Regions from separate parts of the Pseudoalteromonas sp. OF5H-5 genome, predicted to be linked through region 2. Evidence: predicted binding sites of a transcription regulator. Region 2 holds the regulator's gene; each other region holds the start of a gene.
The links. Region 2 encodes ArgR, which controls arginine synthesis, uptake and breakdown. Its sites were predicted from a motif close to ANTGAATANNTATTCANT; they were not measured.
Positions count from the first base shown of each region.

Region 1 (3,789 bases), on a different contig from region 2:
TGTTATACATCCATATTCGCTGCGTTTTTGTTGGTTAGACTAGTTTTTGATACGTAACTTTTTGATTCTATTGTGCGCAATATCAAATCATAATATTGCTTTTACTGGTATAATGTTAATCAGTAAGACGATTCTGTTGAGTGCTTAACTCAGTGTTTTTCCTTTAGATAAGTAGCATGCATGACGCAAGAAAATAAGCAAATTAGAATGGCACAAGCGCTATCCGAGCGTGCCCATGACCTTCTTATCAGCCTCAACTTTGCGCAAAAGCAAATAGGCTATATCCATACATTTGATATTAGCTATGGGGAGAATATCGCACAGCGCACTATGCTAGAGGTGGAAATTGCAGCGGCTGCAAAACGCCAAGAAAGCAGCACAAGCCATCACAAATATATTGCCAAAGCGAGTAAGCATCTACATTCCGTTATCGAAGAAGCCATTACAAAGCAACTGCATGACCTTGATAATATCTATCATGAAGTCATTGGCATTCAAGACTCCGTTCCTGCAATTTTAGACATTCTTGCCGTGCGCTCAGCTTCAGTTGGGCGTTTAGAACCTTTGGTTAATGACTTAAGTTGGTTGGGTCGTGAGCTGGTTTCGCTAGTCAACTTGCCACAGTATCGCAAAAAAAACAGTAAAGGCACGTCCATTAAGGTCGACACGCCGGCATTAGCATTAAGGTATTTAGGCCTTGAGAACTTGCAAATGGTGATCCCGACAATGGCGGTAAGACACTGGATGCCGCATGCTACAGAACCATTTGGCTTAATGAAGCGTAAATTACGCGAGCTGAGCATGAGCACGGCCATTGCGGCAAAAGAGCTGGCACCATTTTTTGGGGTAAAAGAACAGCATGCGTTTACTTTAGGCATGTTACTAGAGCTTGGGAAAGTGGCCTTGATCCGTCTTTATTTACGCACCTTTGAAAAGGTGTGGCAAGCCAAGGTGCAAATAGCACGAGACAAAAAGCAAAAAGACCTACACACCGCATTAATGGAGTTATCTCCTGATCCGTTATTTTTACGTAACTTGTTGATAGAACATTCAGCAGAGATTTCACGTAAGCTAATTGAAAAAATGGAGTTACGTTATTTACCCTTTAATGCCGTCATGGAAGAGTATGCGCAAACTTATCTACCAAATGCGCATAAAAACATTGCCGACCCATTACCACTGACACAAGTGATGCAAAAAGCCTATGGCTACGCACAACTGCTTGTTTTAAAAGATAGCCAGTTAATTGAAGACGACGAAGCCGAGATTTTGCTCAATCATTTAGAACTTACCGAGGAAATGCGTCAGCAATTGGCAAAATGTGCGTTCCATAACCTGCAGTTGACGATTTTGTAAAAAAAATTGAAATTTTTTTTGCGACTATTCATTCAAAACCTAATCTTAAATGATCTGTGCAAGGCTGCACGGCGCTTGCTTTGCCCTAAATATCTGCCCTAGATAGTTATTCACTTGAGTTGAGAATATATGTTAAACCCTTGAATACTAAGGGCTGAGAACGTGGTATAAGTGAGACAAATGGCGCTTTTTCTGGAATAATGAGCGTATGAATTTTGTGCCATCAAGGGGCGGGTCAAAATACATAGCACCGAATTGGTGTGAATAAATATCCTATCAAGTGGCGGCAACGCGCCGACCTCCAAAAGGAAATGACTCCTTGTTTGCACTTTCACTCACCAAATATGAGGAAATAAAATGACTATCAATCGTGAATTGTTTGACGACGTAATGGTACCTAACTACGCACCTTCAGCGGTAATTCCAGTGAAAGGTGAAGGTTCTCGAGTATGGGATCAGGAAGGTCGTGAGTACATCGACTTTGCTGGTGGTATCGCAGTTAACTGTCTAGGTCATTGTCACCCAGCTTTGGTGGGCGCGCTTAAAGAGCAAGGCGAGAAAATTTGGCATCTATCTAACGTGATGACCAATGAGCCTGCACTACGTTTAGCGAAAAAGCTAACTGATGCCACGTTCGCAGAAAAAGTCTACTTTGCAAACTCAGGTGCAGAAGCGAACGAAGCGGCGCTTAAACTAGCACGCCGTTGGGCACTAGATAAGTTTGGTGCTGAAAAGTCGCAAATCATCTCTTTCAACAAAGGTTTCCACGGCCGTACTTTCTTCACTGTAACTGTAGGTGGTCAAGCTGCATACTCTGATGGCTTTGGTCCAAAGCCGGGCGACATTGTTCACACAGACTATAACGATTTAGCGGCATTTGAAGCGCTTATTTCAGACAACACTTGTGCCGTGATGATGGAGCCGCTACAAGGCGAAGGTGGTATCATTTCACCAACGGCTGAGTTTGTAAAAGGTGTTCGCGAGCTGTGTGACAAGCACAACGCGCTACTTATTTTTGATGAAGTGCAAACTGGTGTTGGCCGTACTGGTGACCTGTATGCATACCAAGGTTTAAACGTAACTCCTGATATTTTAACAACGGCTAAAGCACTTGGCGGTGGTTTCCCTATCGGCGCGATGATCACAACAACTGAAATTGCTGCACACCTAAAAGTGGGAACTCACGGTTCTACATACGGCGGTAACCCGCTGGCGTGTGCGGTTGCAGAAGCGGCATTTGACACAGTAAACACAACAGCAGTACTTGATGGCGTAAAAGCAAAAGAGCAGCTGTTCCGTGAACTACTAAACGACATCAACGAAAAGTACAACGTATTTACCGAAGTACGTGGTAAAGGTCTATTGCTTGGTGGAGTAGTCACTGAAAAGTACGAAGGCAAAGCAAAAGAATTCTTGGTTGAAGGTATCAAGCAAGGCGTGATGTCACTGGTTGCAGGTGCAAACGTAGTACGTTTCACTCCATCTCTAGTTATTCCAGAAGCTGACATCCGCGAAGGGATGGCACGTTTTGAAAAAGCCGTTGCTACGGTAGTTGCTAACAACGCTTAATACTGGTTGCAAGGTCACCTTTTGGTGGCCTTGTTGTTATCCACATTTTTGAGGAGTAAGCGGGCTCATGATGATCCTTCGCCCAATCCAAGAAAGCGATTATCCAGCGCTTTTAAACATTGCTCACGAATCAGGCCACGGTTTTACCTCTTTGCCTGTTAACGAAGAGCTATTACAGAAGAAGATTGCACGCTCAGTTGCTTCCTTTGGCAAGCAAGCTGACAAGCCTTTTGATGAAGGCTATTTATTTGTATTAGAAGATACTGAAACAGGCGAGGTGGTTGGTACCAGCGGTATCGAAGCTGCGGTTGGTTTAGATGATGCGTTTTATCATTATCACCTAAGCAAAGTGATCCACTCTTCACGCACACTCGATGTTTATAAAGCAGTGGATATTTTAACGCTATGTAATGACTACACTGGCGCGACGGAATTATGCACCCTGTTTTTAAAAGATGGCTATCGCAAAGGCGCAAACGGCAAACTGCTATCTCGCTCTCGCTTTATGTTTATTAACCAACATCGTGCTCGTTTTGCTGAAACCGTTATCGCGGAAATGCGTGGTGTTTCTAACGAGCAAGGCGAAAGCCCGTTCTGGCAATGGCTTGAAGAGCATTTCTTCTCGATGGATTTCCCGACAGCGGATTATCTAACGGGTATCGGCCAAAAGGTCTTTATTGCTGAATTAATGCCAAAGTACCCAATCTACGTGAACCTGCTTAGTAAAGAAGCACAAGCGGTGATTGGTGAAGTTCATGACAATACGCGTCCTGCGATTGAGCTACTAAAAAGCGAAGGTTTCACATTTAATGGTTATGTTGATATCTTCGACGCGGGTCCAACGGTAGAAGCAAAAGTGGGGAA
Region 1 covers NZ_JAKGBF010000007.1:238,769-242,557, reverse strand. Annotated here, with positions in the region: gene L1271_RS12635 (HDOD domain-containing protein) at 181-1,356, shown strand; gene L1271_RS12630 (aspartate aminotransferase family protein) at 1,714-2,925, shown strand; gene astA (arginine N-succinyltransferase) at 2,993-3,789, shown strand, end outside.
Region 1: L1271_RS12630 (aspartate aminotransferase family protein) is a predicted target of ArgR. The motif match lies at 1,616-1,633, and genes of this name have one in related genera.

Region 2 (3,789 bases):
CTAATACCATGCGATTAGTTGAAATATCCATGACTTCCATTTTATGGATCACAGGTAGTACGATGCCGCCCGTTGTCGTAACATCAGGTTCGTTTTTCATCTTGTTGATGATCAGTGCCTGACCTTGTTCAACCTTGCGGTAGAACTTTCCAATCAGAAGTAGAATGGCAAAAATAATGACGATGGATATACCCACGATTGTGAGCACTGGTCCGAGGTTGTTTAGAAATTCCATGTTTTTTCCTGCGTTGCGCTATGTTGTTTGAGTTGGTATTAGCTGTATCAACTCGTTCCTAAATTCCGTTATTTTCTGTATTATTACCAAGGTTTAGCCACAATAGTGTAGCTATGTGTAAGGGGGTCGTGTTCGATAAGTAAGGCACTGTCTCCTAGTGTGAAGGTGTTATCTTCATCCGAGCGTACTTCAATGAGTTGATCCGTTCCTTGAATATATACTCGGGCTTGGCCAAAAGTGTTACTGACTCTTGATGTTGCAATGACGCATTCGAGCCCAACCAGCGCTTGCTTCGATGTGGTTTCTTGGCTTTCGAAAAAGCGCCGTAATGGCCGTACAATCACGGCGGTTAGTGGTAGTGCAACAATGAGGCTGACGAGCATAAATGCCGTTCCCACCAGGTAGTAAAAAATGCCATTACCCAGTAGGTAAGCAAAAAATTGTTGTACATAAATACTGACAATCCAGCCCAGCGCGATGATTAGGCTCAGTGAAATACTCACTGGGACGCCACCAAAAGCAACCTCCCAAAAAGAACCAGAACTTGCGCCTTCGGCTTCAATATCAACATCGCCTTCTAAGATATCGATATCAGCAAAACCGAGTAAAGCAATTAACCAGAACAATAGCACTATGAGTAATAGTGTTGAAAAAATAACAGTGGGAAACGTAAATACAGTATTTAAAAATTCCATTGTTGCTCCTTGACTCCTTGCTTTTCCTTTTTAAGTGGTTAAGTAAGCAAGTAAACTGGCCCACTCAACGTCATCAGGCGCTTTTTGGGCCTATCAAAGCGGTGAGTTCCGCATCATAGGATAGTGAGATGAATGAGTGAAAAGAATAGCGTGCGTGTCCGATGGGTTATAGACATCGCAGGAAACAAGTCCGAGAAGCTAGTCAATCTGCTTAAAAACTATCCATGCGTAGTGAGAAAAATCTCACCTTGCGTTTCTAAAGTTGCCACACAAGGACATATTATGTCAAACATTTTTTTGCTGTAAAGATAAGCAGTTTATTCTGTTTATTGTGATAGTGGGAAAGCGTGTTTGTTGGGAGGAAAGTACCAGAGTAAGTGCTAACTTGTGAGTTAGCACCGATAAAAATAATAGACTAAACGTTATCGAACAGCGTTTTTACTTTATCTAGAGTAACGTCGATTTCAGATACTTTGGCAGGCGCAATAAAAATCGTGTCATCGCCAGCAATGGTACCTAATACACCATCTGCGGTGCCTAATGAGTCAAGTAGTCTTGCAATTAATTGTGCAGCACCAGGACTGGTTCGAATAATAATCATCATTTCGTTGTGCATAATATCAACGACTAACTGACGCAAAGGGCTTTTTGCTGTTGGAACGCTCATTTCTGCGGGTAAACAGTAAACCATTTCTTGCTTAGCATTACGTGTACGTACAGCACCAAACTTGCTCAGCATGCGCGATACTTTACTCTGACTGACGTTGTCAAAACCTTGTTGTTTTAGAGCATCAACAATTTCACCTTGAGAGCCAAAGTTTTCTTCTTTTAAAATGGCTTTAAATGCTTTGATCAGTGCTTCTTGTTTTTCTTGCGGCTGCATAGTCTGTCTTCTTTTACGGCTAATCTTTAAATTCTACACAAAACCACCGAGATTCCCAAATTTGCGCGACCAAAATGGCAGTCGTAAAGCATAAGTGGACAAAGTGTCGCGATCTTTACACTTTTATTTAAGACATTAGTCAAAAAATCTCGAAAATAACCGTGATTAATTTGTGTTTAACAGCGCTTTTCATTATCTTTACTGCACACTCAATTCCACCTTCAAATTATGGAGAATTCAAATGAAAGTTGCTGTATTAGGTGCCGCTGGCGGTATCGGTCAAGCTCTATCTTTATTGCTTAAAAATGGTCTTCCAGCTGGCTCGGAGTTAGCGCTTTATGACGTTGCACCTGTTGTACCTGGTGTTGCAGTTGACTTATCTCACATCCCAACTGCGGTAAAAGTAGCGGGTTATGGTAAAGACGACCTAGACCCAGCTCTTGCAGGTGCTGACGTAGTGCTTATCCCTGCTGGTATGCCTCGTAAGCCTGGTATGGACCGTGCTGACCTTTTCAACGTTAACGCAGGTATCATCAAGACACTTGCTGAAGGTATCGTTAGAAGCTGCCCTAAAGCACTTGTTGGTATCATCACAAACCCAGTAAATGGCACGGTACCAATCGTTGCTGAAGTGTTCAAAAAAGCAGGTACTTATGATCCAGCTCGCGTATTCGGTGTAACAACCCTTGACGTTATCCGCGCTGAAACCTTCATCGCAGAGCTTAAAGGTCTAGACGTTGCTGAAGTTAAGATCCCAGTAATTGGTGGTCACTCAGGTACTACAATTCTACCTCTACTTTCTCAAGTTGAAGGTGTTGAGTTCACTGACGAAGAAGTTGCTGCACTAACAACTCGTATCCAAAACGCGGGTACTGAAGTGGTTGAAGCTAAAGCGGGTGGCGGTTCAGCTACACTTTCAATGGGTGCAGCAGCAGCACGTTTCTGCTTCTCACTAGTGAAAGGTCTACAAGGTGAAGAAGTACTTGAGTACGCATACGTTGAAGGTAACACAGGCGATGCAACATTCTTTGCACAGCCAGTTATCCTTGGTAAAAACGGTGTAGAGCAGTTACTTCCTTACGGTGAGCTAAGCGCGTTTGAGCAAAAAGCAAAAGACGACATGCTAGCGACACTTGAAAAAGACATCAAAGAAGGTGTTGATTTCATGGCGTAAGCCAGATTGATACAAAAAAACCAGTCGCTTCACAGTGACTGGTTTTTTTATGTGTGATTATTCTTAGTGAAGAATACGTGCTCTGATAGTTCCTTCAACTGCACTTAACTCTTTCAACGCCACTTCAGAGTGGTCGCTATCGACGTCGATAACCACGTAACCAATAGATTCATCCGTTTGTAGGTATTGCGCCGCAATATTGATACCGTGCTGAGCGAACGCTTGGTTGATTTGTGTTAGTACGCCTGGGCGGTTTACGTGTACGTGTAATAAACGACTTCGGTTTGATAATTCAGGTAAAGAAACCTCAGGGAAGTTAACTGCCGTGACTGTTGAACCGTTATCTGAATATTTCGCCAACTTACCCGCGACTTCTACACCGATGTTTTCTTGTGCTTCTTGGGTAGAACCACCAACGTGTGGGGTTAGCAGTACATTGTCAAACTCGCGTAGTGGTGAGACGAATTCTTCATGATTAGATTTTGGCTCAACGGGGAATACATCAATAGCAGCGCCGGAAAGCTTCTTGGCCGCCAATGCTTCAGCTAAGGCGTCGATATCAACAACCGTTCCACGTGATGCGTTAATTAGGATTGCGCCTTGCTTCATCACTTCAATTTCAGCCATGCCGATAAGGTTTTTGGTCTGTGATGTCTCCGGTACATGCAAACTGACCACGTCCGCTCTTTGTAACAATTGCGTAAGCGTGTGTAACTGCGTTGCGTTGCCGAGCGTGAGCTTATCTTCGATGTCATAAAACTCGACGTTCATCCCGATATTCTCAGCCATAATGCCAAGCTGG
Region 2 covers NZ_JAKGBF010000001.1:79,097-82,885, forward strand. Annotated here, with positions in the region: gene L1271_RS00350 (SPFH domain-containing protein) at 1-235, opposite strand, end outside; gene L1271_RS00355 (OB-fold-containig protein) at 319-930, opposite strand; gene argR (transcriptional regulator ArgR) at 1,346-1,813, opposite strand; gene mdh (malate dehydrogenase) at 2,055-2,987, shown strand; gene serA (phosphoglycerate dehydrogenase) at 3,051-3,789, opposite strand, start outside.

Region 3 (3,789 bases), on a different contig from region 2:
TGCCGCAAGCAACATTAATGAATGTGTTACGTTGTTACCTTCACCGAGATAAGCGATTTTGATCTGACTGACATCGTCGTAAGTTTCAAATAAGGTGAGAAAATCAGCCAACGCTTGGCAAGGGTGATATAAATCACATAGGCTATTCACAACAGGCACAGACGAAAACTCAGCGAGCGTCTCAAGCGTGCTATGGTGATTTACTCGGGCCACAAGGCCGTCAGCCCAAGTAGAAATATTAAGCGCAAAATCTTTTACGGATTCACGCGCCCCCATTGCACCGTTTTGCTGATCTAAATACACAGCATGGCCGCCCAGTTTATGGATACCTATATCGAACGACAGCCGCGTTCTTAAGCTCGGCTTTTCGAATAACGTGACAATCGATTTGCCTGCTAAGGCTTGGTTATATTCTTGCGGTTGATTTTTAATATTTTTTGCAAGCTTTAATAAGTTCAAAACGTTAGTTTGGTCTAATTCCAAACCAGTTAAAAAATGCTTAGTCATGGTGTTTTCCTACGGCAGAATTTGTGTACCTACGTGCTCACCATTGAGCAACGCAATTAAATTTTCTGGCTTTTGCCAGCTAGAGATGTACACCCCTCGTCGTAAGTGTTGGGCAGCGTGAAGACTGGTCTTAACTTTGACCTCCATCCCGCCCACAATGACCTTTTGCGCGATTAACGTTGAGATCTGTTCCGCGTTAAGTTGATTTAATGGCTGTTTATCGCCATCAAGTACCGCCTCAACGTCAGTCATAAAAATAAGTTCTGCACCAAGCTTACTGGCGATAGCTGCTGCTGCTTCATCCGCATTCACGTTGTATAAATGGCCGTCAGCGCCAATACCAACTGAACTAACAACAGGCAACCTGTCAAACTCCAACACCGCTTCAAGCATGCCCCCTTCACTCGCTTCACAGCTACCCACACGGCCAAGCGCTTTAAGCTTTTGAGTTGTGGTAAATCCTGCATCATATAAGCACAGCCCAACGGGCTTGAGCGTGGCGGTAATGGCATCCGCCATCAGTTGCTTGTTAGCACAGCCTGCAAGTGCACCAACAATATAGGGCATTTGCTCTTGCGGACTGATCCGCAGTCCTTGATGTTTTGCAGTAGCAAAACCAGCATCGGTAAGCCACTTATCAACCAGCGCCCCGCCACCATGAACAATCACAAACTGCTTGTGTGGTGCGTCCTGTTGAATTTGCTTGATAGCTGAAAACAATGCTTGCGCTGCACCCTCTTGATTCAACACCGCACCACCTAGTTTTATCACCCAAGTTTGTTTGGTCATGCTGATACTCCTAAACCTTGATAATGCTCAAGTCCTGCCGCCAAGTTCATACATTGTAATGCTTGGCCTGCAGCCCCTTTAAGCAAGTTATCAATCGCGACAACCACGATCAGTTGATTGCCCTTTTGCTGCCAACCAATATCAACAAAAGGCTGATTTTCAACGGCTTTGATTGATGGAAGTTGACTCCCCTTTAATCTGATCAGCGGCTCATCGGCAAGCACTTGGTAAGCGGCATCGACTTGATTTGGTGTGACATTTTCTTTCAGAGTGACGTAGATCGTTTCCAAGATACCACGCTTAAAGTTCCCTAAATGCGGCGTAAACAACACTGGGTGTTCAAGGTATTTTTCTATTTCTGGACTGTGTCTGTGCGTAAACAAACCGTACGGTGCAAGAGATACTTCGCAAAAGTGTGTGGCGACATTCGCTTTTCTACCTGCGCCAGTAACACCTGAAACAGCATTGATGATAACTGGTTGCTCTGTTATCAGATCAGCTTGTTGTAATGGCTTGAGTGCATTGAGTGCCGCAGTCGGATAGCAGCCCGCGACCGCCACCAACTTCGCCGTTTTAATAGCATCGCCATACCATTCAGCTAATCCGTATTGCGCTTGCGCTAACCAGTCTTGATGTGGGTGAGAAAAGCCGTAGTAATTTTCGTAGTCTTCATTGCTAGATAAACGGTAACCTCCAGATAGGTCAAAAACCCGTTTCCCCATCTGTAAAAATATCGGTGCAAGCTCTACGCTAACCTTGTGATCCGTGCATAAACACACATAATCCGATGATTGCTCTATCAACGAAAAAGCTTGCTCATTTAAGGGTTGCAGCTCAATATCTAGCAAGCCCGAATATTCTGGATATAAATCGCTGATGAATTTGTGTTTGTCTAAGCTTTGCTCAGATACAAAGCAATGCGCAAGTGTGAAGGCAGGATGCTTGGCAACCAGCTTAGCAAGCTCAGCGCCACTGTAGCCGCTCGCTCCGATTATAGATACTTTCAACATAGTGTTCTCAAGATTAAAAAAGTTTGATTAGGATTGGTTCTGCTAATTGTTGAAGTCAAATCGTCGCATTGCTGTTCCAAAATATATTTATGCTAAAAAAGTGAATTGATATTCACTCTAAACATCTTTATATTTTTATGCAAGAACTTTGAATAAGTATTTTAGGAATTTTTATGAAATTGCCCGCTTTTATGGAAATGTATCAGCAACTGATCGCCGCGCCATCTATCAGTGCATTAGAAGAAAGTCTCAACATGAGTAATCAGAATGTGATCCACCTACTCGCACAGTGGTGCGAAACGTTAGGATTTACTGTCGAAGTAACAGAGCTTGAACATGCAAAAGGAAAATATAATCTAATTGCAAGACGAGGTAATGGCGATGGTGGATTAATGTTGGCCGGCCACACGGATACCGTGCCATTCGACGATAGCCGCTGGCAATTTGATCCTTTTAAATTAAGCGAGCAAGATAATAAATTATATGGTCTTGGAAGTATTGATATGAAAGGTTTTTTTGCTTTCGTATTGAATGCAATCTCAGAGCTTGATGAATTACAGCAAAGTGCTCCTATCATGATTTTAGCCACCGCCGATGAAGAAACCACCATGGCTGGCGCTCAGGAAATTGCTAAACATCCAAGCTTGAAGCCGGCGCGCTGCGTTATTGGTGAACCCACCGATATGGTGCCGGTATTTACCCACAAAGGCCATATGACGACCGCCATCCGTATAGTTGGTCGTTCAGGCCATAGCTCAGATCCAGAGCGTGGCTTAAATGCTATTGAAATCATGCATCAGGTGATTGCAAATTTATTAAAATTAAGAGAAGAATTAAAGAATAAATATTCAACTCCACATTTTGCTATTCCTTACCCAACTTTAAACCTTGGACACATTCATGGCGGCGACAATGCCAACCGTATTTGTGGCTGTTGTGAATTACATATTGATATGCGCCCTTTGCCAGGTCTGAGCATCAAAGAACTACAAGCCATGCTCACGGCAGCCGTAGCACCAATCAATACACATTATCCGAATAGTGTCTCGGTTATAGATATGCACGAACCTATTCCGGCTTTTACCGGCTCGACGGATTCTGCTTTGGTGAAAATGGCTGAACGCCTGTCAGGACAACAAGCAATTGCTGTAAACTATTGTACCGAAGCGCCATTTCTACAACAGCTAGGCTGCGAAACTATCGTCATGGGCCCAGGTTCAATTAATCAAGCACATCAGCCAAATGAATATCTCAATATGGAAAAAATAAAACCATCTCAAGCGATTATTAAATCGCTAATCAAAGATTGCTGCTTTAGTTAAACTTTCCGAACGAACAAGAAAAGCCACCTTAGCTGAAGTGACCCATTAAAGTTGGACATTTCTATTATGCGACTTCCAACGCCTGATTTCGGTATTCTACCGGAATCAGGCCTTTTAATTTGACCTTAATCCGATCGTTATTGTAATAATCAATATATTCA
Region 3 covers NZ_JAKGBF010000007.1:143,497-147,285, forward strand. Annotated here, with positions in the region: gene L1271_RS12265 (ornithine carbamoyltransferase) at 1-507, opposite strand, end outside; gene argB (acetylglutamate kinase) at 517-1,296, opposite strand; gene argC (N-acetyl-gamma-glutamyl-phosphate reductase) at 1,293-2,303, opposite strand; gene argE (acetylornithine deacetylase) at 2,480-3,628, shown strand; gene L1271_RS12285 (IS3 family transposase) at 3,693-3,789, opposite strand, start outside.
Region 3: argC (N-acetyl-gamma-glutamyl-phosphate reductase) is a predicted target of ArgR. The motif match lies at 2,406-2,423, and genes of this name have one in related genera.